One region of the Holzapfeliella saturejae genome, then DNA from elsewhere that is predicted to be linked to it. Evidence: predicted binding sites of a transcription regulator. Region 1 holds the regulator's gene; each other region holds the start of a gene.
The links. The regulator HrcA, encoded in region 1, represses chaperone genes, less so after heat shock. The targets are predictions, from matches to a motif close to TTAGCACTCNNNNNNNNNGAGTGCTAA.

Region 1 (7,185 bases):
AAAAAGAATAACGATCGCAATCAAAAACCAGCACGTCGTAATACATTACCAAATATTCCAGCGGCACCAGAACCCGTACAAAACGAATCTGAAAACCGTAACCGTAAACGTGTTGACCACAAGAAAAACGTTAATTCAAAAAATAATTGGCGTAACAATAAGAAAAAGAACAATAGACATCAAGAACAACATGTTCACATTAAGAAGAAAAAACCAATGCCACAAAGAAAAGAAAAGCCATTGCCAGAAGTATTGGTTTTTGAAGACGGCATGAATGCACAAGATTTAGGTAAACTATTACACCGTGAACCAGCTGAAGTTGTTAAAAAATTATTTATGTTAGGTGTCATGGTCAACCAAAACCAATCACTTGATAAAGATACAATTGAATTAATTGCAACGGATTATGGTATTGAGTCAAAAGAAAAAGAACATGAAGATATTTCAGATATCGATAAAATCTTTGAGGCTGAAAATAGCAATACTGAAAATCAAACACCTAGACCACCCGTTATCACAATTATGGGACACGTTGACCATGGTAAGACAACTTTACTTGACCACTTGCGTAACACTCACGTTACAGATGGTGAAGAAGGTGGAATTACACAACATATTGGTGCTTACCAAGTTGATAATGACGGTCGCTTAATTACGTTCTTGGATACACCAGGACATGCGGCATTTACAAATATGCGTGCTAGAGGTGCTGATATTACTGATATCATCATCTTAGTTGTAGCAGCTGATGATGGTGTTATGCCTCAAACTAAAGAAGCGATTAACCACGCTAAAGCTGCGGGCGTGCCAATTATTGTTGCAGTTAACAAGATTGATAAACCTGATGCTAACCCTAACCACGTGATGGAACAATTAATGGGATATGAATTGATTCCTGAAGACTGGGGTGGATCAACAATCTTCGTTCCTATTTCTGCTAAAACTGGTGAAAATGTTGATGACTTACTAGAAATGATTTTATTACAAGCTGATGTGATGGAATTACACGCTAACCCAGAACAAAAAGCAGTTGGGACCGTTATTGAAGCTCGTCTTGACAAAGGTAAAGGTTCAGTAGCCTCACTACTAGTTCAACAAGGAACACTTCGTGTAGGGGACCCAATTGTTGTCGGTAACACATTTGGTCGTGTTCGTGTTATGACTAACGATCGTGGTCGTCGTGTGAAAGAAGCTTATCCATCAGAACCAGTTGAAATTACAGGTCTTAATGATGTGCCAAACTCAGCTGATCGTTTCGCAGTATTTGAAGATGAAAAAACTGCTCGTGCAGCTGGTGAAGAACGTGCAAAACGTGCTTTAGTAGAAGAACGTAATAATAATAGCCGTGTAACATTAGATAACTTGTTCGATACGATGAAAGAAGGCGAATTGAAACAAGTTGATGTTATTATCAAAGCTGATGTACAAGGTTCTGCTGAAGCTTTAGCTGGATCACTTCAAAAAATTGAAGTTGAAGGCGTTAAAGTTAACATTGTTTACTCTGGTGTAGGGGCTATTAATGAAAGTGACGTAACATTGGCTACTGCAAGTAATGCTATCGTTATCGGATTTAACGTACGTCCAACTCAACAAGTAAGAAAACAAGCAGAAACTGAAAACGTTGATATCCGTCTATACGGTGTTATCTACAAAGCTATCGATGAAATTGAATCAGCTATGAAGGGTATGTTAGATCCTGAATTCCAAGAAAAAGTTACAGGTAACTTAATTGTTCGTGAAACATTCCACGTTTCAAAACTTGGAACAATTGCAGGTGCATTCGTAACTAACGGTTCAATTCAACGTGATAGTGGTGTGAGATTAATCCGTAACGGTATCGTAATCTATGAAGGAAAACTATCTTCATTGAAACGTTTCAAAGATGATGCTAAAGAAGTTAACCAAGGCTTTGATTGTGGCTTAATGATTGAAAACTACAATGACATCAAAGTGGATGATGAAATCGAAGCTTATGTCATGGAAGAAGTTCCTGTTAAATAAAAGGGGGAATTCTAATGAAACACCGTATTGAACGTGTGCAACAAGAAATTTTACGTGAAGTAACAACAGTATTGCGTAAAAATGTTAAGGACCCTCGTGTTCAAGACGTTACAATTACTGATGTTGAACTAACAGGTGATTTATCTCAGGCTACTATTTACTATAGTATTTTGTCTGATAAAGCATCTGACAATCAAAAAGTTGAAGAAGGACTTAAAAAATCAACAGGTTTAATTCGTCATGAAGTCGGGCGTAATTTGACAACGTTTAAAGTTCCTGAATTAATCTTTAAAAAAGATGATTCTGTTGCTTATGGTGCCAAAATTGATGCTTTGATTCGTCAATTAAATCAAAAAGACTAAAAAACGCCATTTTATGGCGTTTTTTTTATAATAAAGGATGGTTAAGTAAGATATGTTAAGTGGTGTGATTGTTTTATATAAAACTAAAGGGATGACCAGTACCGATTGCGTTCGTGACATGCGTCGTGTGCTTCAAATGAAAAAAGTAGGTCATGGTGGAACACTAGACCCATCAGTAGAAGGAATTTTGCCAATTGCGATTGGGCAAGCAACTAAAATTATTGATCTTATGCAAACACATGATAAAACTTACATTGGAGAAGCTATTTTAGGGTTTGAAACGGATACCGAAGACTTAGATGGTGAAATAATCAAGACACAAGATGTTGAAGAGCCTTTTTCTGAAGAGGCTATTGAAGAAGCTATGTCTAAATTAACAGGAGAAGTTGAGCAACTCCCCCCAATGTATTCTTCAGTTAAAGTTAAAGGTCGCCGTTTATATGACTATGCTCGAAATAATATTCCAGTAGAACGTCCAGTACGTCATATTCATGTTTCTAAATATGTCAAAATTGGGCAATCAACTTACGACGAAGCTAACAAACAACAACGTTTTAAGTTTGAAATTACTTGTTCTAAAGGAACTTATGTTAGAACGCTAATTAAACAATTGGGCGATATTTTAGGTGGTCCTGCTGTTATGAGTTCACTAACGCGAGCAAAAAGTGCTGGATTTGGTTTAAAAGATGCTGTTTTACTTGAAACATTGAAAGAAAATCCTGAAAAAGCAGTTGATTATGTAGTCCCATTAGAACGTTTTTTTGAAGAGCAGCCAGCTTATCAGCTTAGTGATAAAGAATTTGAAATGGTACAAAACGGTGCCAAACTAAAATTCCCAATTGATGTTGAACGTTTATGCTTGTATCATAATCGCAAGATTAAAGCTATTTACAAAAAAGATGTGAAACATCCACCGCTTTATCGTCCAGAAATGATGTTGCTTCAAAATAGTTAAAAAAATGTAGAGGAGGAGCATGATGCATACTTATCAACTCAATTATCCAATTGAATCTCAAGTCGTTGAGACCCAAGGTATTGTATTAGTACTTGGTTTTTTTGATGGTGTTCATTTAGGACATCGCCAATTACTTGAAACCGGGAAAAAAGTAGCTACTGAAAAAGGTCTGAAATTAGCAGTGATGACTATGAATGCACATCCTAGCCAGATTTATGGACCAACAGATGTGTCTGTGCCATTACTTACAACGACCGCTGAAAAAACGGAACTAATGGCCCAACTTGGAGTAGATATCCTGTATATTGGCAATTTCAATGGCCCTTTAGCTAAAGTTCAACCGCAAGATTTTGTTGATGAAGTTTTAAGTCAATTAAACGTTAAGGCAGTCGTAGCTGGCTTTGACTATACTTTTGGTAAAAAAGAAGTAGCGAATATGTCACTACTCAAACAGTTAGCAAAAGATAAATTTGAAGTTTATGAAGTCCCCAGTTATAACCAAGATGGTCAAAAAGTGAGCTCAACTCGGATTCGTCATTTGATTGAACAAGGTGATGTGGATCAGGCTAATACGTTATTAAATTCAATTTATCAAACGTCTGGCAAAGTCATTCACGGGTTCAAGCGTGGCCGTCAATTAGGTTTTCCAACTGCTAATATTGACTCCAATGCTAAAAAAGTAGGCTTAGCTTCAGGGGCTTATACTGTTAAGTTGAAAGTCCATGGTCAGTGGTATCAAGGAATGGCCAGTGTTGGATATAATATTACATTTGATGATGTGAAAGACTTATCGGTCGAAGTTAATATTTTTGATTTTGATGAAGATATTTATGATGAAATGGTGGAAGTAAAGTGGTATCACTATCTTCGCCCAGAGGAAAAATATTCATCAATTGAAGCTTTGATTGACCAATTAAATCAAGATGAAATTGATAGTAGGGCCTATTTTAAAGCTTTAGAGAAATAGTTTGATATTTTTAGCTGTCGTCTTGACATTCTGCTAGTTAGTTGTTATATTCTAATAGTTAGCACTCGTAATTTAATAGTGCTAATTCGAAGAGGTGACACTATGTTATCAAAACGACAGGAACTTATACTTAAGATGATTATCAATGTTTTTAATAAGACTCAACAGCCCGTTGGTTCTAAAACATTGATGGATGAACTCACGATTCAAGTTTCTTCTGCTACCATTCGTAATGAAATGGCGAAGTTAGAAGAACTTGGATTAATTGAAAAAACACATTCATCTTCAGGACGTGTCCCATCTAATCAGGGATATCGTTATTATCTAGATTATTTATTACAGCCAACAGATATGCCAGAAAATTTGCATGAAAAACTGCAAATGAACTTTAATCATCAGTTTCAAAAAATTGATGATATTGTATCTCGTTCGGCAAAAATATTATCTGATTTGACTAGTTATACTGCTTTTGTAGCTAGTCCTGAGATTCAGTTTTGCAGAATTACTGAATTTCGCATTGTGCCACTTTCTAATCATCAAATGATGGCCATTCTAGTAACCAGCGATGGCGATGTTAAAAATCAGCTTTATCGTTTACCTGATGATGTATCAGGTGGTGAACTAGAAGCATTAGTCGAAAAAATTAATACAGCCGTCAAAGGCAAAACACTTCATGAAGTCTCAGGTTATTCTTCTGAACAATTCATGTCTATCTTAGGTGTGAAAGAAGATACAGCAAGTTTAATTTTACTTCAGCTATTAAAAGATGTGTTTAAGCCAACGGAAACGGATCAATTATTTGTTAATGGCGAATTGAATTTATTGAATAACTATTCTAGTTTCGATGACTTAGATAATTTGAAATCACTTTATCAATTACTTAGTCATCCTGAAATATTTTCAGATTTAATTCACGAAAATAGTTTAAATAATCCCGCATTTTCTGTTCATGTTCGCCTAGGAGATGAACTGCCACTGGACTTATTAAAGGATTACAGTTTACTAACTGCCACTTATGAAGTCGGTGATTTTGGAAATGGAATTGTGGCTTTACTCGGGCCAACAAATATGCCGTATTCACAGATGATTAGTCTGATGAACTACTTCAAAGAAGAACTGGCTGACCAGCTACTGGATTATTACAGCAAGTTTAGATAAGGAGGATGACAGTGTCTAACGAAGAAAAAGATATTAAACAAGAAAATACAACCGAAGAACCCGTTGAAGAAACAACTGAAGATGTTGTTGAAAATGAAGAAGTGGAAACAACTGATTCAGAAGTTGAAAAACTTCAACAAGAGCTTGAAGAAGCACAAGATAAATACTTACGCTCACAAGCTGAAATCCAAAATATTCAAACTCGTCAACAAAAAGAACTGGCACAATTTAGTAAATATGAAGGTCAAAGCCTTGCAAAAGAAATTTTGCCTGCTTTAGACAATTTACAAAGAGCCCTACAAGTTCAAGCTGACGATGAGGCTTCAAGCCAATTGAAAAAAGGGATTGAATTAACTTACAACGCTTTAATGAAAGCTTTAAATGATAAAGGAATCACAGAAGTTGAAGCACAAGGTGCACCTTTTGATCCAAATTATCACCAAGCGGTTCAAACAGTTGAAGCAACTGAAGACCATCCAAAAGATACAGTTGTGGAAGTTTACCAGCCTGGATACTTATTTAAAGATCGTATTTTAAGACCTGCAATGGTTAGCGTTGCAAACTAAGAAATTTGAAAGGAAGTTATTGATTTATGTCAAAAGTTATTGGTATTGATTTAGGAACAACTAACTCAGCAGTTGCTGTTTTAGAAGGTAAAGAACCAAAAATTATTGCAAACCCAGAAGGTAACCGTACAACTCCTTCTGTCGTTGCTTTTAAAGATGGTGAAATTCAAGTTGGGGAAGTTGCTAAAAGACAAGCAATTACAAACCCAGATACAATTTCTTCTATCAAACGTCACATTGGTGAAGCAGGTTACAAAGTAACTGTTGGCGACAAGTCATACACACCACAAGAAATTTCAGCAATGATTTTACAACACATCAAAAAATTCAGTGAAGATTACCTAGGTGAAGAAGTAACAGAAGCTGTTATTACAGTACCTGCATACTTCAACGATTCACAAAGACAAGCAACAAAAGATGCTGGTAAAATTGCTGGTTTAGATGTTAAACGTATTGTTAATGAACCAACTGCTAGTGCTTTAGCTTATGGTTTAGATAAAGCTGAAGAAGACGAAAAAATCCTTGTTTATGACTTGGGTGGTGGTACATTTGACGTTTCTATCCTTGAATTAGGTGACGGCGTATTCCAAGTGCTTTCAACAAACGGTGACACTCACTTAGGTGGGGACGACTTTGACGAAGCAATCATGGATTGGTTGATTGCACAATTCAAAGACGAAAACGGTATTGACTTATCTAAAGATAAAATGGCATTACAACGTCTAAAAGATGCAGCTGAAAAAGCTAAAAAAGACTTATCAGGTGTAACAACAACTCAAATTAGCTTGCCATTTATCTCAGCTGGTGAAGCAGGTCCATTACACTTAGAAACAACCTTAACTCGTGCTAAATTCGATGAAATCACAGCTGAACTAGTTGAAAGAACAAAAATCCCAGTTGAAAACGCATTAAAAGATGCTGGTCTTTCAAAAGATGAAGTGGATAAAGTTATCCTAAACGGTGGATCAACACGTATCCTTTCAGTTCAAAAAGCTGTTGAAGACTGGACAGGTAAAAAACCTGATCACTCAATTAACCCTGATGAAGCCGTTGCTTTAGGTGCTGCTGTTCAAGGTGGTGTGATTTCAGGTGACGTTAAAGATGTTGTGCTTCTTGACGTAACACCATTATCACTAGGTATTGAAACAATGGGTGGCGTTTCAACTAAATTAATTG
Region 2 (7,185 bases), 300 kb from region 1:
AATTGAACAAACAAAAGGTGAGGACTTATCTGATGTTTTTCATATCGAAGTTATGAGCTTTGGATTCAAGTACGGGTTACCTATTGATGCTGACCTGGTTTTTGATGTGCGCTTTTTGCCCAACCCTTACTACATTCCAGAAATGAAGCCTCTGACAGGTTTGCAAAAACCAGTCTCAGAGTATGTCTTAACCCAACAGATGACAACTGAGTTTTATGATAAATTATGGGAATTATTAGTGACGATAATTCCGGGATATATCAAAGAAGGTAAAACTAATTTAACAATTGCAATTGGCTGTACAGGTGGTCAACATCGATCAGTCGCATTAGCTGAAAAGCTAGGGCAAAACTTAATGAAAGACTATCCAACAGATATTACCCATCGAGAAATTTGGCGTTATCAAGGAGATCAATTATGAGTGCAAAAAAGGTTGTTGTCATCGGCGGGGGAACAGGATTATCAGTTATTTTGAACTCATTAAAAGATTCAGACGTTGAATTAACAGCAGTTGTAACGGTTTCTGATGATGGTGGATCTTCAGGGATTATTCGAGATTATATTAACGTTGTGCCACCTGGTGACATTCGTAATGTGATGGTGGCATTGTCAACACTACCTCAGGATCAGCTTGAGCTGTTTCAATACCGATTTAAAAGTCAAGATGACTTTTTTTCAGGTCATGCTTTAGGTAATTTGATTATAGCTGCGCTTTCAGAAATGACGAACGATATGTTTGAAGCAATTCAATATCTCTCTCATTTAATGAAGGTTGATGGCAACGTTTATCCTGTTTCTAATAGTCCATTGATTTTAAATGCACAATTTGAAGATGGTACAGTTGAAAGCGGCGAAAGTCATATTGTGACTTTTGATAAGCAAATTAAAACGGTTTGGGTGACAGACCCTACGCAAAAAAATGAACAGCCTAAAGCAGTATCAGAAGTCGTTGACGCTATACATGAGGCAGATATGGTGATTTTAGGTCCAGGTAGTTTGTTTACCAGTATTTTACCTAATGTTGTGATTCCAAATGTTCGACAGGCTTTGGCTGAAACAAAAGCTAATATTACTTACATTTGCAATATTATGACACAAGCTGGCGAAACCGAATGTTTAACAGATTATAATCATCTTGAAATTATCAATCGTCATTTAAAAACAAGAACAGTTGACACTGTACTCGTTAATAACCGTCAAATTTCACCTAATGTTGTTCATCAAAACTCGCCTAAAGGCTATCTAAAACCCGTTGAACATGATGAAATATCACTGCTTAACAGCGGTGTTAAGATTATTTCGGGGGATTTTTTAGATATTAAAAATAAAAATATTTATCACGATGGGGTAAAAGTTAGAAATGCAATATTAGATTTATTATAGAAGGAGAAGCGTATGGTAGCATCTTATGCAAGCCAAGTAAAAAAAGAGCTTGCGTCACTAGAGGTTAACTATGAACATGCCAAGTCTGAATTAGCTGCATTTATTCGAATGAGCGGTTCAATTTCAATTGGTCATAGTCGGCTACAACTTAATGTTATAACTGAACATCCAGCCACAGCTCGACGCTTATTTTCCTTGATGAAAAAAGTATATAATATTGAACCTGAAATTATTGTTTCAAGAAAAATGAAATTGAAAAAAAACAACCAATATGTTGTGCGAATCAAAGAAAAAGTGTCAGATATTTTAGATGATTTAAAAATTATGAAACCTAATTCCTTTGACATTAGTACAACAATTCCACAGCGTGTGATGGAGAGTCAACAAGACAGTATTTGTTATTTAAGAGGCGCTTTTTTAACAGGGGGTAGTATCAATAACCCGGAAACTAGTCGTTATCATTTAGAAATTTATTCTAATCATCAAGACCACAATGAAGCCATTGCTAAAATTATGAATCAATTTCATCTTAATGCTAAAACGACTCAAAGACGTAGTGGTTATATCACTTATCTAAAAGGCGCTGAGCAAATTGCTGAGTTTTTAAATATTACAGGAGCAACGAGCGCTATGTTAGCTTTTGAAGATTTGAGAATTATGCGAGATATGAGAAATTCAGTTAATCGTTTAGTTAATTGTGATACTGCTAATCTTAAAAAGACAGCTAATGCTGCTGCTAGACAAGTTGAAAATATCACTTTAATTGAAGAAACATATGGATTAGAAATGTTGCCAGAAAAATTACAAGTTTTGGCTTCATTTAGGATGAAAAATCAGGAGATGTCATTAAAAGAATTAGCCGCAAAAATTCCAGACGGTCCAATTTCAAAATCTGGAATCAATCATCGATTTAAAAAATTGAATGATATTGCGGACAAGATAAGAACAGAATAAAAATTGGAGAATCAAATATGGACAATGAAATTATTCTAGGAGAGCAATTATGCTTTTCAATTTATCAAGCTGATAAATTTTTTAAACGATTTTATTCAAAGGCACTAGAGCCTTTTAATTTAACTTATGCACAATACATTGTTATGCTTGCTTTATACGAGCATGAATCGATGTCTGTGAAAGAATTAGGCGAGAATGTCGGTCTTGACAGTGGGACTTTAACGCCGTTATTAAGAAGACTTGAAAAACTAGATTGGGTTAAGCGTCGACATTCTGCAGAAGATGAACGTCGTTTGGTCTTAACCCCGACAGATTCAGCTGTTGAAAAACGTCAGGAACTATATGATCATCTTAACTTTTGTTTGAGTAAGTTAGATTTAACACCTGAACAATACAAGACATTAAGAGAGACAATGACACAATTAGGGTCAAAGCTGTCTTCAATTAGTTTTGAGATATAAAAAATACGCCTCATTTAATGAGGCGTATTTTTTTGAGTTTGGTTAACTTAACTAACGTTTGTTAGTCATGATTTCATCAATTAAACCGTATTCTTTTGCTTCTGGAGCAGTTAGATAATGATCACGTTCAGTATCTTTTTGGATAGTTTCAATATCTTGTCCAGTCGCATCAGCTAAAATTTTGTTCATTTTTTTACGTGTTTTTAAAATTTCTTCAGCGGCAATTTCAATTTCAGTAGCTTGTCCTTGCGCACCACCAAGAGGTTGGTGAATTAAAACTGTTGAGTTAGGTAAAGCAAAACGTTTACCTTTTGTTCCACCTGCAAGTAGGACACTGGCCATTGATGCAGCCATACCTGTTGCAATTGTTTGAACATCAGATTTAATAAAGTTCATGGTATCTAAGATAGCTAATCCAGATGTAATCACCCCACCAGGTGAGTTAATATAGATAGAAATATCTTTTTCTGAATCTTGTGCATCTAAGAAAAGTAATTGTGAAATAATTGAGTTAGCCATTTGGTCGTTAACTTCTCCAGATAGCATGATAATGCGATCTTTTAGTAAACGAGAATAAATATCGTAAGAACGTTCACCACGAGAAGTTTGTTCAATAACTGTTGGTATAAGCATATTTTAAGTGCCTCCTTTTAGTAATTAGCACTCTTTTAAGTACTGTGCTAATTTAATCATAAAATAAGCATAAGGTCAATATGAAAAGCGTAACTTTGCATAGGCAAAAGGGCGCATACCCAAATTAAACTGGCGTTTTAATACTAAAATATGATATCTTAAAATTATATTAAGTATTATACTAAAAACATTATTTGTGTGAGAGGGTTTACAATGAAAAGCAAAATTATGCTAGTTGTGATGAGCTTGGCACTCTTAGTGAGTGGTCTTTTTATGACCAGTCATCAAGAAACTGTCAAAGCCGAAGAAAAAAAAGTTTACCAAATCGGAACGGATGTCACCTATCCACCTTTTGAATTTTCAAATTCAAATAACACAGAATACATAGGAATCGATATTGACATTATAAAAGCTGTGGCGAAAGCTGAAAATTTTGAAGTTAAAATTTTACCACTCGGATTTAGTGCAGCAGTTCAAGCGCTTGATACTGGTCAAGTAGATGGCTTGATTGCAGGAACAACAATTACAGCTGATCGCGAAAAGAAAATGGATTTTGGGACACCGTATTTTAATACGGGGGCTGTTTTTGTAACTGCCCAAAGCAATGATGCCATTAAATCTATGGAAGATGCTAGAGGTAAGCGTGTAGCTGTTAAAACGGGTACAGCTGCAGCAAACTATGGTATGGAACAAGCTAAAAAGTATGGATTTACAGTTGTGACATTCGATGATACTAATTCCATGTATCAAGATGTTTTGACGGGAAATTCAGCTGGATTATTTGAAGATATGCCAGTTATTACTTATGCTATCAATCAAGGAACAGCATTGAAAGTTTCTTCAGAAGCTAATACGACTGGCCAATATGGATTTTCAGTTAAAAAGGGTGAAAATCCTGAATTACTAGCAGCCTTTAACCGTGGACTTGAAAAAATCAAACAAAGCGGTGAATATGATCAAATCATTTCACGTTACTTAGGAAATGATGCCTTGGCCCTACAAAAACAACAAAAAGAAAGTGAAAGTACTTTTGGTGGATTACTTAAAGTTAATGGCTCAGCTTTGCTTGATGGACTGAAAGAAACCATGATTTTAACGGTAATGGCAATTTTCTTTGCGACCATCTTTGGTATTATCTTTGGTTTAATGGGCGTTGTTCCAAGTAAAATTTTAAACGGAATTTCAACAACAGTGATTTACATTTTCCGTGGTTTACCATTGCTAGTTTTAGCGTTATTCATTTATACAGGTATTCCAAGTTTAACAGGGGTTAGAATTCCCGCTGTTGTTGCCGGAATTATTACCTTAATGTTTAATGAAGGGGCTTATACTGCAGCCTTTATTGCAGGAGGAATTAAATCTGTTGATAAGGGACAAATGGAAGCGGCACGTTCACTTGGATTGCCATTTGGTAAAGCCATGAGACGAGTTGTTTTACCACAAGGAATTAAATTGATTATTCCATCATTTATTAACCAATTTATTATCACATTGAAAGATACGTCAATTTTATCAATTATTGGATTAGTTGAATTAACCCAAACAGGTAAAATCATTATTGCCAGAAACCTTGAAGGATTCAAAGTTTGGGCAATCATTGCACTCATTTACTTAGTGATTATTACCTTGTTAACATGGGCTTCTAACTATATGGAAAGAAGGTTGAACAAATAATGGTTAAATCAAGCGAAAATATTATTAAAGTTCGTGACTTACAAAAAAGTTACGGTGACAATCACGTCATTAAAGGCGTTGATTTAGACGTTAAACGTAACCAAGTTGTGGTTATTATTGGACCTTCTGGATCGGGTAAGAGTACCTTTTTAAGAATGTTAAACCATTTAGAAGAACCAACTGGTGGCAATATTAACATTGATGGTCATGATTTAAACAGTAAAGAAACTGACATCAATAAAGTCCGTGAAAAAATCGGAATGGTATTTCAACACTTTAACTTATTTAACAACCTAAACGTGATTGACAACTTAACTTTAGCACCAAGAGAACTTGGCTTAATGAGTCAAGAAGAAGCTGAAAAGAAAGCGCGTCAATACTTAAAACGTGTTGGATTAAGTGATAAAGCAGAAGTTAAGGTAGATTCTTTATCAGGTGGACAAAAACAACGTGTGGCGATTGCTCGTTCACTTGTGATGAATCCAGATGTGATGCTTTTTGACGAACCAACGAGTGCATTAGATCCTGAAATGGTTGGCGACGTTTTAGGCGTGATGAAAGATGTGGCTAAAGAAGGCATGACCATGCTTGTGGTTACTCACGAGATGGGATTTGCTAAAGAAGTGGCAGATCATGTGTTATTCTTTGATCAGGGACATATTATTGAGCAGGGAACACCTGAACAAATCTTTGACCATCCACAACACAAACGAACACAAGACTTTTTATCAAAAGTACTATAATTAAAAAAAGCTAACGCAAAAGATGCGTTAGCTTTTTTTAGTGACTAATAATTGATGTTGGTAATAAGTGCTTTAATCATTTCTCGGCTTTCATTGAGGAAGAAATTATGAGGTGTAGTCTGGGCAACAGTTGTCGTTTGGAAATGAAGCCCTTCTGTTGGTAGTCCCCAAATAAATAAGTTTTCAATGAGTTCATCTTTTTGGTCTATAACCTGGTTAGTTTTGCGATCAACAGCAACAGCCCCTGTTTGTAAGTTATTCTCTCCAAGTGTATGTGGTTTTATGGTGTCCTCAAGTAGCTGTTGATAAACACTATCGTGAGCACTTAGTACGGATTCTTTTGGCAAACGACTTTCAATTAAAGTGGTTGCTTTAATTGAATGCCAATGGTTTTGAATCATGAATTGGTTATCAAAAGTTTTAAATTGAACAGGTGGTGCAATAAAGTGCACAATACCTGCTTTAACGAGTGCTTCTAATTCAAGTAATCGTGTTACAGCAGGACCCGCAGCCAGAAAATTGTTAAGAGATTTAAAGCTACCTAGAAATTGATTAACATAGTCTGCAGGTTCAAAAAGATTATGTTCGATGATAAAGCGAATACTTTGTCTAAGATCACGAATCATTTCAAGCGTTGTTGCAAGCGGACTAGTTTGATTGCCTTCAAGTGCTTGGGTAGCATCTGAAAGTAAGAAATTACCAATTGTTGTTGTAAAATCATCTAAGTCTTTTGGCTTAACTTCAGATTCCGGTTGCATCAAACGGCTGAAATCAAAGTCATTATCAGGTAAAAGTTTTCTTTTAAGATTATCATCGAGATGACCATTTGTTAATTGTGCTAACAAATCAGCTTTATCTAATTCAGGGAAGCTTTTACTATAGTAAATATAGGCTAAGTCTTTGATTACTCGATTAATAAAACTTTTATATGATAGGGTATGAGGACTAAGTGTTTTTAAATACGATAAAGTTAAGAATTGTGGTGTCATGGATTCATTTAAATCTTTTTCGTAATTGCCTTTTGCGTGTGAGGGATAACCTCTTCTAGAAAAGCCATACATGATAGGTTCTTGACCGCTTTTGTGATAAATATAGCGTCCTGAATCAGTTTTTGAAAAATGACCGCCTCTATCTTGAGTAAGCAATGTGACATAATCATAAAATGTGAGACCGAGTCCGCGAAGAATAACAGTCTCATTTGGTTTGATCGTGTCTAAATTAGCTAAACTAGGGTTTTTAGCAGGGATATAAGTTAAATCATTTTCAGTTGCGAATTCAGTCAGGCGACTTTCTGATTGAGTTAATGTGTTTAAAGGAAATCCTGTTGCCATAAAGAC
Region 3 (7,185 bases), 360 kb from region 1:
TCTGCATATTTTTGTAAAAATTCATTATCTGAACTATCCAACAACTGAATAATCTTTGGAATTTGGCTTAATGATTGGCCTAATTGACGCATTTGACGGCCATTAATATTTCCAAAGGCAACACGTCCCGTTAGTCGCTCTAAATCATAAACGTTCTTCAAAGCATCCGCAATTTCTTCACGTGTAAAGAAATCATCTAATAGAGCCTGTACCATGTTTTGGCGATATAAAATATCTTTTTCAAGTACTAAGGGACGTTCAAGCCAGTGTTTTAGCAAGCGACTTCCCATAGCAGTTTTAGTCTTATCCATTAACCAATATAAAGAACCCATTTTTTTGTGCGTTTTACTGGATTGCGTAATTTCAAGGTTTTGCTTAACGACATGACTCATTTGCAGGTAAGACTTGGCTTCATAACTTTTTGCAATTTGTAAGTGAGCAAGTTGGCGTTTTTGCGTTTCAACAATATATTGAATCAATTGCTTGGTTGCTCGTAATTCACTATTGTTAGTCAATCGCTGACTCACAAATTCTTGTTCACTTTCGCCTTGTGTAGCTACAACAGGTGTAGAAACTAAGATGTTAGCTTTTTTAAGTATAGATTGTTGCGGTGCAGTCAATTCTCCAGACCAAATCACTTCTTTAGTTTGTAACGACAACAATTCATTAAAAACCGAATCAAAAGTATCAAAATGAGTAGTTTGAACTTCACCAGTTGCCAAATCGGAATAACTTAGCCCATATTCGGCTTCTTCAAAACTAACTGAAGTCAAGTAATTATTTTCAGTTGCTTGCTCTGGCTTTTCATCCATCATGGTTCCTGGTGTAATCAGTTGTACCACTTCACGCTTAACCATTCCTTGAGCATCTTTTGGATCTTCAACTTGATCACAAATAGCGACTTTGTAGCCCTTATCAACTAAGCTATCAATATAATTTTGGATAGCATGGTGGGGCATTCCTGCCATTGGCGTTCTATTTTCTGTATTTTTATTACGATAAGTTAAGGTCAGTTCTAATAGCTTTGCCCCTAAGACTGCATCTTCTTCAAATAGTTCATAAAAATCACCTACACGATAAAATAAAAACGCGTCGGGATATTTTGCTTTAATTTCATAATATTGTTTCATCATTGGAGTTTGTGATTTTGCCATTTTCATCGTTCCCTTTTTCTTATTCCCTTTAATTATAACAAAAAATAAGGAACATTTTATGTCCCTTATTTAACAGATTATTTATTTTTTTAGATGGTAGCTGTAAGTTGAAACAATAATATTTTCATGTTTACTAAACGCTTGTCTCAATCTTAAAGCAGTTTGGTTATGCAAGGCTAATTGCCATTGTTTATTAGGTACAAATTGTGGAATCAATACCGTTGTTGAGAAATTACGTTGTTGTGCGTTTTTAGAAATAACACCCGTAAATCGCACAACTGGTTTAATCACAGAACGATAAGAAGAGTGAACGTCCACAAATCGAATGTTTGGGAAGTCTTTTCTAAATTGTTCTTGCGTTTCTTTTTCTTTTTCAGGGTTTTCATCCATTGAAACGTGCATAGCAATCACGTAATCCCCAATTGATTGGGCGTAAGCAATCGCACCTTTTGTTACTTGTGTCACATTTGAAACAAGTACAATAACTGTTGACCCATCATAGTGGTGATATTTTGCGCCTTCTTGTTCCAATCGTAATTGTTCAGCCACATTTTCATAGTGGTTTCTAATCTTATAAAAGAACCAAACTAAAAATGGCATAATAACAAATAATGGCCAAATTTCGCCTAAACGAAAGACAATTAAGATAATCAAAATAGCAAATGAGATAAATGCACCGACAAAGTTTGCGAATGCTTTAGCTACCCAACGTTTTGGCTTTTCTTTATACCATTTTACAATCATCCCTGTTTGAGACAAGGTGAATGGAATAAATACACCTGCTGCATAAAGTGGAATTAGTTTTGATGTTACACCACCAAATAGCACAATTAAAATAATTGAACCGATTGCTAATGTCAAAATTCCGTTTGAGTAAGCTAAACGATCACCACGATCCATATAGTTATGAGGTAAAAATTTATCTTTAGCTAGGTTTGATGATAATACAGGGAACGCAGAGAACCCAGTATTAGCTGCAACAGCTAGAATAAAGGCTGTTGCAAACTGCACGATGTAATAGAAAATATTTTCACCGCCAAAAGTCTTAGCTGCTACTTGAGATAAGACCGTTACCTTTTCTTCTGGCACAATACCGTACCAGTAGTTTAAGAATGTAATTCCTGCAAAGAAAATTCCTAAAACAATCGCCATAATAGTCAATGTCCCCGCTGCATTTTTAGCACGAGGTTTTTTGAAAAATGGAACAGCATTTGAAATAGCTTCAACACCAGTTAGTGATGATGAGCCACTGGAGAATGCTTTTAACACTAACGCTGCCGTAATTCCTGGCACAACGCCACCAACTGGAGAAGCAGCGTGATAAGGAATCTGACCAGCCATAATTCTAAATAATCCAACACCAATCATCAGTAAAATTGAGCCGATAAAGAGATAAACTGGAATCATCAAGAAATTAGCTGATTCACTTAATCCTCTTAAATTTAAAATGGTTAAAATAATAATAATGGTAATCGCTATTGCGACTTGATGCCCGTAGAGAGCTGGTATAGCAGATGTTATCGCTTCAGAACCAGCTGAAACACTAACCGCCACCGTTAATATGTAATCAATCAATAGTGCACCACCAGCAACAAGTCCTGATGATTTGCCCAAATTGTCACTAGATACCTTATAAGCTCCACCACCATCTGGGTAGGCACGAATAATTTGACGGTAAGAAATTGTTAAAGATAATAGTAGCACTAAAACAAAAAAGGCAATTGGTAGTGAGTACCAGATTGCTGCTGCAGAAAGTGTTACCAGCACCATTACAATTTCTTCAGTCCCATAAGCCACACTCGATAAAGCATCTGAACTTAACATCGCTAGCGCTTTGAATCTGGTTAGCTTTTGGTCGCCTTCTTCATTTGATTTTAAAGGCTTTCCTAAAATCAAACGTTTAAATTGTCCCATCACGGGCACCTCCACATAATGAACTTTTTCAATAACTTCACAAATATTACGCTATTTAATCTGTAAAATCTACCATAATTTTAAAAAAATTTAAGATTTACAACAGCGTTATTGTGCCACATAAAAAAGCCTACGGCAAGTTATAACTTCCATAGGCTTCTTTTTATGAAATTTAATAGGCTACATCATACCCATTCCTGGGTTCATTGGTGCTTGATTTGTTTCATTATCTTTATCAACTTCAGTCACAACAGCTTCAGTTGTTAGCATCAATGCGGCAACAGATGCGGCATTTTGTAGAGCTGAACGTGTAACTTTAGTTGGATCAATAATACCAGCTTCAATCATATTGGTCCATTTGTCAGTTACGGGATCATAGCCAACTTCAGGGTCTTCATTATTCAAACGTTCGACAATAATAGAACCTTCAAGACCTGCATTCGTTACAATTTGACGAACAGGAGCTTCAAGAGCAGCTTTGACGATATTAATACCTGTTTGCACGTCGCCAGTTTCTTCAAGAGAAGCAACTGCTTTCACAGCGTTAGCCAATGCAGTACCACCACCAGCAACGTATCCTTCTTCAACAGCTGCACGAGTAGCATTTAGTGCATCTTCAATCCGATATTTGCGTTCTTTTAACTCAGTTTCAGTTGCTGCACCAACTTTGATTACAGCCACACCACCAGCTAATTTTGCTAGACGCTCTTGTAATTTTTCACGGTCAAAGTCTGATGTTGAATCAGCAATTTGTTTTTTCAAGGTATTAACACGTTCTGCAATAGCCGCTTTATCGCCTGCGCCTTCAACAATTGTTGTATTGTCTTTTGTTACAGTAACACGACCGGCTTGTCCAAGTTGTTCTAGTTTTGTATCTTTTAATTCTAGGCCTAAATCTTCTGTGATAACAGTTGCACCTGTAAGAGCTGCAATATCAGCTAGTTGCTCTTTACGACGATCACCAAAACCTGGTGCCTTAACTGCGACAACATTGAAAGTTCCACGAATTTTATTCAACACAAGTGTTGGCAATGCTTCCCCATCAATATCATCAGCAATAATCATCAAGGCTTTCCCTTGTTGAACAATTTCTTGCAATAGAGGCAAAATTTCTTGAATATTTGAAATTTTCTTGTCAGTTACTAAAATGTATGGGTTATCAAGGTCTGCTTCCATTTTATCGTTATCAGTTACCATGTATTGTGACAAATAACCGCGATCAAATTGCATCCCTTCAACCACGCTTAATTCAGTTTCAATACCTTTTGATTCTTCAATTGTGATAACACCATCATTACCAACTTTTTCCATCGCATCTGCAATCAGACGTCCAACTTGTTCATTAGCTGCTGAGATTGACGCAACTTGTGCGATTTCATCTTTATTAGCCACTTTGTGTGACATTTTATGTAGTTCTTCAACGGCCTTTTTAGTAGCTAATTCAATCCCTTGACGAATACCCACAGGGTTAGCACCAGAAGTAACATTTTTTAATCCTTCTTGAATAATTGCTTGTGCTAGTACAGTCGCTGTTGTCGTTCCATCTCCGGCGATATCATTGGTTTTTGAAGCCACTTCAGCTACCAATTTAGCTCCCATATTTTCAAAGTGGTCTTCCAGTTCGATTGATTTTGCAATCGTCACACCATCGTTTGTAATTTCTGGTGAGCCATAACTTTTTTCTAACACAACGTTACGACCTTTAGGTCCAATAGTTGCTTTAACAGTATCCGCTAATTTGTTAACACCACGTAACATTGCACGACGTGCATCTTCTGAAAACTTAATTTCTTTTGCCATTTTAACTTCACCTCATTAAAAAATTAATCAATAATTGCTAAAATATCGTTTTCTTTCAATACTAAGTAATCTTCATTTTCATATTTTAGGGTTGTACCTGCGTATTTATCATAATAAACGTTATCTCCAACTTTAACAGTCAAGGGGAGGCGTTGACCCTCACGAGTTCGAGCACCTTGCCCAACGGCGACAACTTCACCGACTTGTGGTTTATCTTGAGCACTACTTGCTAAAACAATTCCGCCAACGGTTTCTTCTTTATCTTCTTTAACTTTTAAAATCACGCGATCAGCAATAGGTTTTAACATTTAATTTCCCTCCTACAATGATTAGCACTCTTATAAAACAAGTGCTAACTTCTAAGTAAATAATATCATCTTTATGAAAAAGTGCAAGTTTTTAGCAGAAAAAAAGTTGAATGCTAAAAAATCTTTAAAATCCCTTATAAAACGATGAATTATGATATGCTAAACAGTGAAGAAAAATGAGGTGAAATAATGATTATCTTACAAGGACAACAATTAGCACGTCACTTTGGGAGTGATGTCTTATTTGAAAACCTAGATATTGAAATCCAAAACAAAAGCCGTATTGGACTAGTTGGTCCAAACGGTGCGGGTAAAAGTACCCTACTTAAAATGATTACAGGACAAGAAGAGCCTTCACTTGGTCATATTTCAACGCCCAAAAATATCGAAATTGGTTATATTGCACAAGAACATAATTTTGATACTAACGAAACTATCTGGGATGAAATGTTGCAAGTTTTTACACCCTTGATTGAATTAGGTAACAAAATGACCGCGATTCAAGAGCAGTTAGCTCAGCAAGAAAACCCTGATGAAGAACTGCTCAAACGCTATGATCAAATGCAGTATGATTATCAAATTAATGGTGGCTTCACTTATGAAACTGATATCAAAACTGTTTTAAATGGGTTTAAATTTGATGAATCAACGTATCATCAAAAGATTAGTACTTTATCTGGTGGTGAAAAAACACGATTAGGTTTTGTTAAGCTCTTACTTAAAAAACCGGATTTATTAGTTCTTGATGAACCAACTAACCACTTAGATGTTGAAACGTTAACTTGGCTTGAAACCTTTTTAAAGAATTATTCTGGTGCTATTTTGGCAGTCTCTCACGACCAGTACTTCTTAGATGCGATTACAACTGAGATTTATGAATTAAGTTTCAAAAAGTTAACACACTTTACAGGAAACTACTCAAAATATGTGGAACAACGTGAATTAATGGACCGTCAAAATCAAGAAGCTTACGAAAAACAACAAGCTGAAATCAAAAAGCAAGAAGACTTTATTCAAAAAAATATTGTCCGTGCTTCAACAACCAAGCGTGCTCAAAGTCGTCGCAAACAACTTGAAAAAATGGACCGTATTCAACCCCCTAAACATCATAGTCAAATGAATATGCAATTCAATGTCGACAAGCAAAGTGGTAAAGAAGCCCTACTCATTAATCATATGAGTGTCGGTTACGAAAAAAACGACCCAATGATTAAAGATATCAACTTGCAAGTTAATAAACACAACCGTGTTGCTATCTTAGGTGCTAATGGAATTGGTAAAAGTACCCTACTCAAAACGCTCGTTAAGCAACTAGAACCTCTTGCAGGTAGTTATAAATTTGGTGCCAATGTTTCTGCTGGTTTTTATGATCAAGAAATTTCTCAATTTAATTCCAAAGAAACAGTTATTGATACCGTTTGGAATCGTCATCGTTTAACACCTGAAAAAGAAATCCGCAGTGTTTTGGCTAGTTTTCTATTTGGTGCAGACGATATTGAAAAAAGCGTCGGTCAACTTTCTGGTGGACAGCGTGCTCGTCTTGCCTTAACCGTATTGTCGATGGAAAATCACAACTTTTTAATTATGGATGAACCGACTAACCACTTGGACATTGATGCTAAAGAAGTCCTTGAAAAAGCACTACGAGAGTTTGATGGGACATTAGTATTCGTTTCTCATGACCGTTACTTTATTAATGAACTAGCAACCACAACGATTGAGGTTAAAAATAATCAAGCTTATGTTTTTGATGGTAATTACGACTATTACTTAGAGAAAAAAGAACAGATTATCAAGCCAACCGATGAACAAATCCAACAAGCACAAGTAAAATCAAGCAATACCGGTGGTAAAGAAGATTATGCGATGCAAAAGAAACGCCAAGCAGAAATTCGCAAAATTGAACGTGGGATTGCTCAAGCTGAAGAAAATATTGAAAAGTATGAAAGTCAGATTGAAGCTATTCAAGAACAAATGGCTCAACCTGAATACGCAACTGATTATAGTAA

Region 2: a site for HrcA is predicted at 3,456-3,482, ahead of clpP (ATP-dependent Clp endopeptidase proteolytic subunit ClpP). Genes of this name have one in related genera too.
Region 3: a site for HrcA is predicted at 5,198-5,224, ahead of groES (co-chaperone GroES). Genes of this name have one in related genera too.

The regions. Positions count from the first base shown of each region.
Region 1 is NZ_JAWMWG010000001.1:943,556-950,740, reverse strand. It holds partial or broken gene infB (translation initiation factor IF-2) at 1-2,001, shown strand, start outside; gene rbfA (30S ribosome-binding factor RbfA) at 2,016-2,363, shown strand; gene truB (tRNA pseudouridine(55) synthase TruB) at 2,416-3,318, shown strand; gene ribF (riboflavin biosynthesis protein RibF) at 3,341-4,285, shown strand; gene hrcA (heat-inducible transcriptional repressor HrcA) at 4,388-5,443, shown strand; gene grpE (nucleotide exchange factor GrpE) at 5,455-6,009, shown strand; gene dnaK (molecular chaperone DnaK) at 6,036-7,185, shown strand, end outside.
Region 2 is NZ_JAWMWG010000001.1:646,503-653,687, forward strand. It holds gene rapZ (RNase adapter RapZ) at 1-421, shown strand, start outside; gene R4Y45_RS03135 (gluconeogenesis factor YvcK family protein) at 418-1,383, shown strand; gene whiA (DNA-binding protein WhiA) at 1,396-2,337, shown strand; gene R4Y45_RS03145 (MarR family winged helix-turn-helix transcriptional regulator) at 2,355-2,798, shown strand; gene clpP (ATP-dependent Clp endopeptidase proteolytic subunit ClpP) at 2,850-3,431, opposite strand; gene R4Y45_RS03155 (ABC transporter substrate-binding protein/permease) at 3,645-5,105, shown strand; gene R4Y45_RS03160 (amino acid ABC transporter ATP-binding protein) at 5,105-5,848, shown strand; gene R4Y45_RS03165 (FAD/NAD(P)-binding protein) at 5,893-7,185, opposite strand, start outside.
Region 3 is NZ_JAWMWG010000001.1:581,638-588,822, reverse strand. It holds gene mutS (DNA mismatch repair protein MutS) at 1-1,154, opposite strand, end outside; gene R4Y45_RS02870 (APC family permease) at 1,236-3,068, opposite strand; gene groL (chaperonin GroEL) at 3,249-4,868, opposite strand; gene groES (co-chaperone GroES) at 4,892-5,176, opposite strand; gene R4Y45_RS02855 (ABC transporter ATP-binding protein) at 5,366-7,185, shown strand, end outside.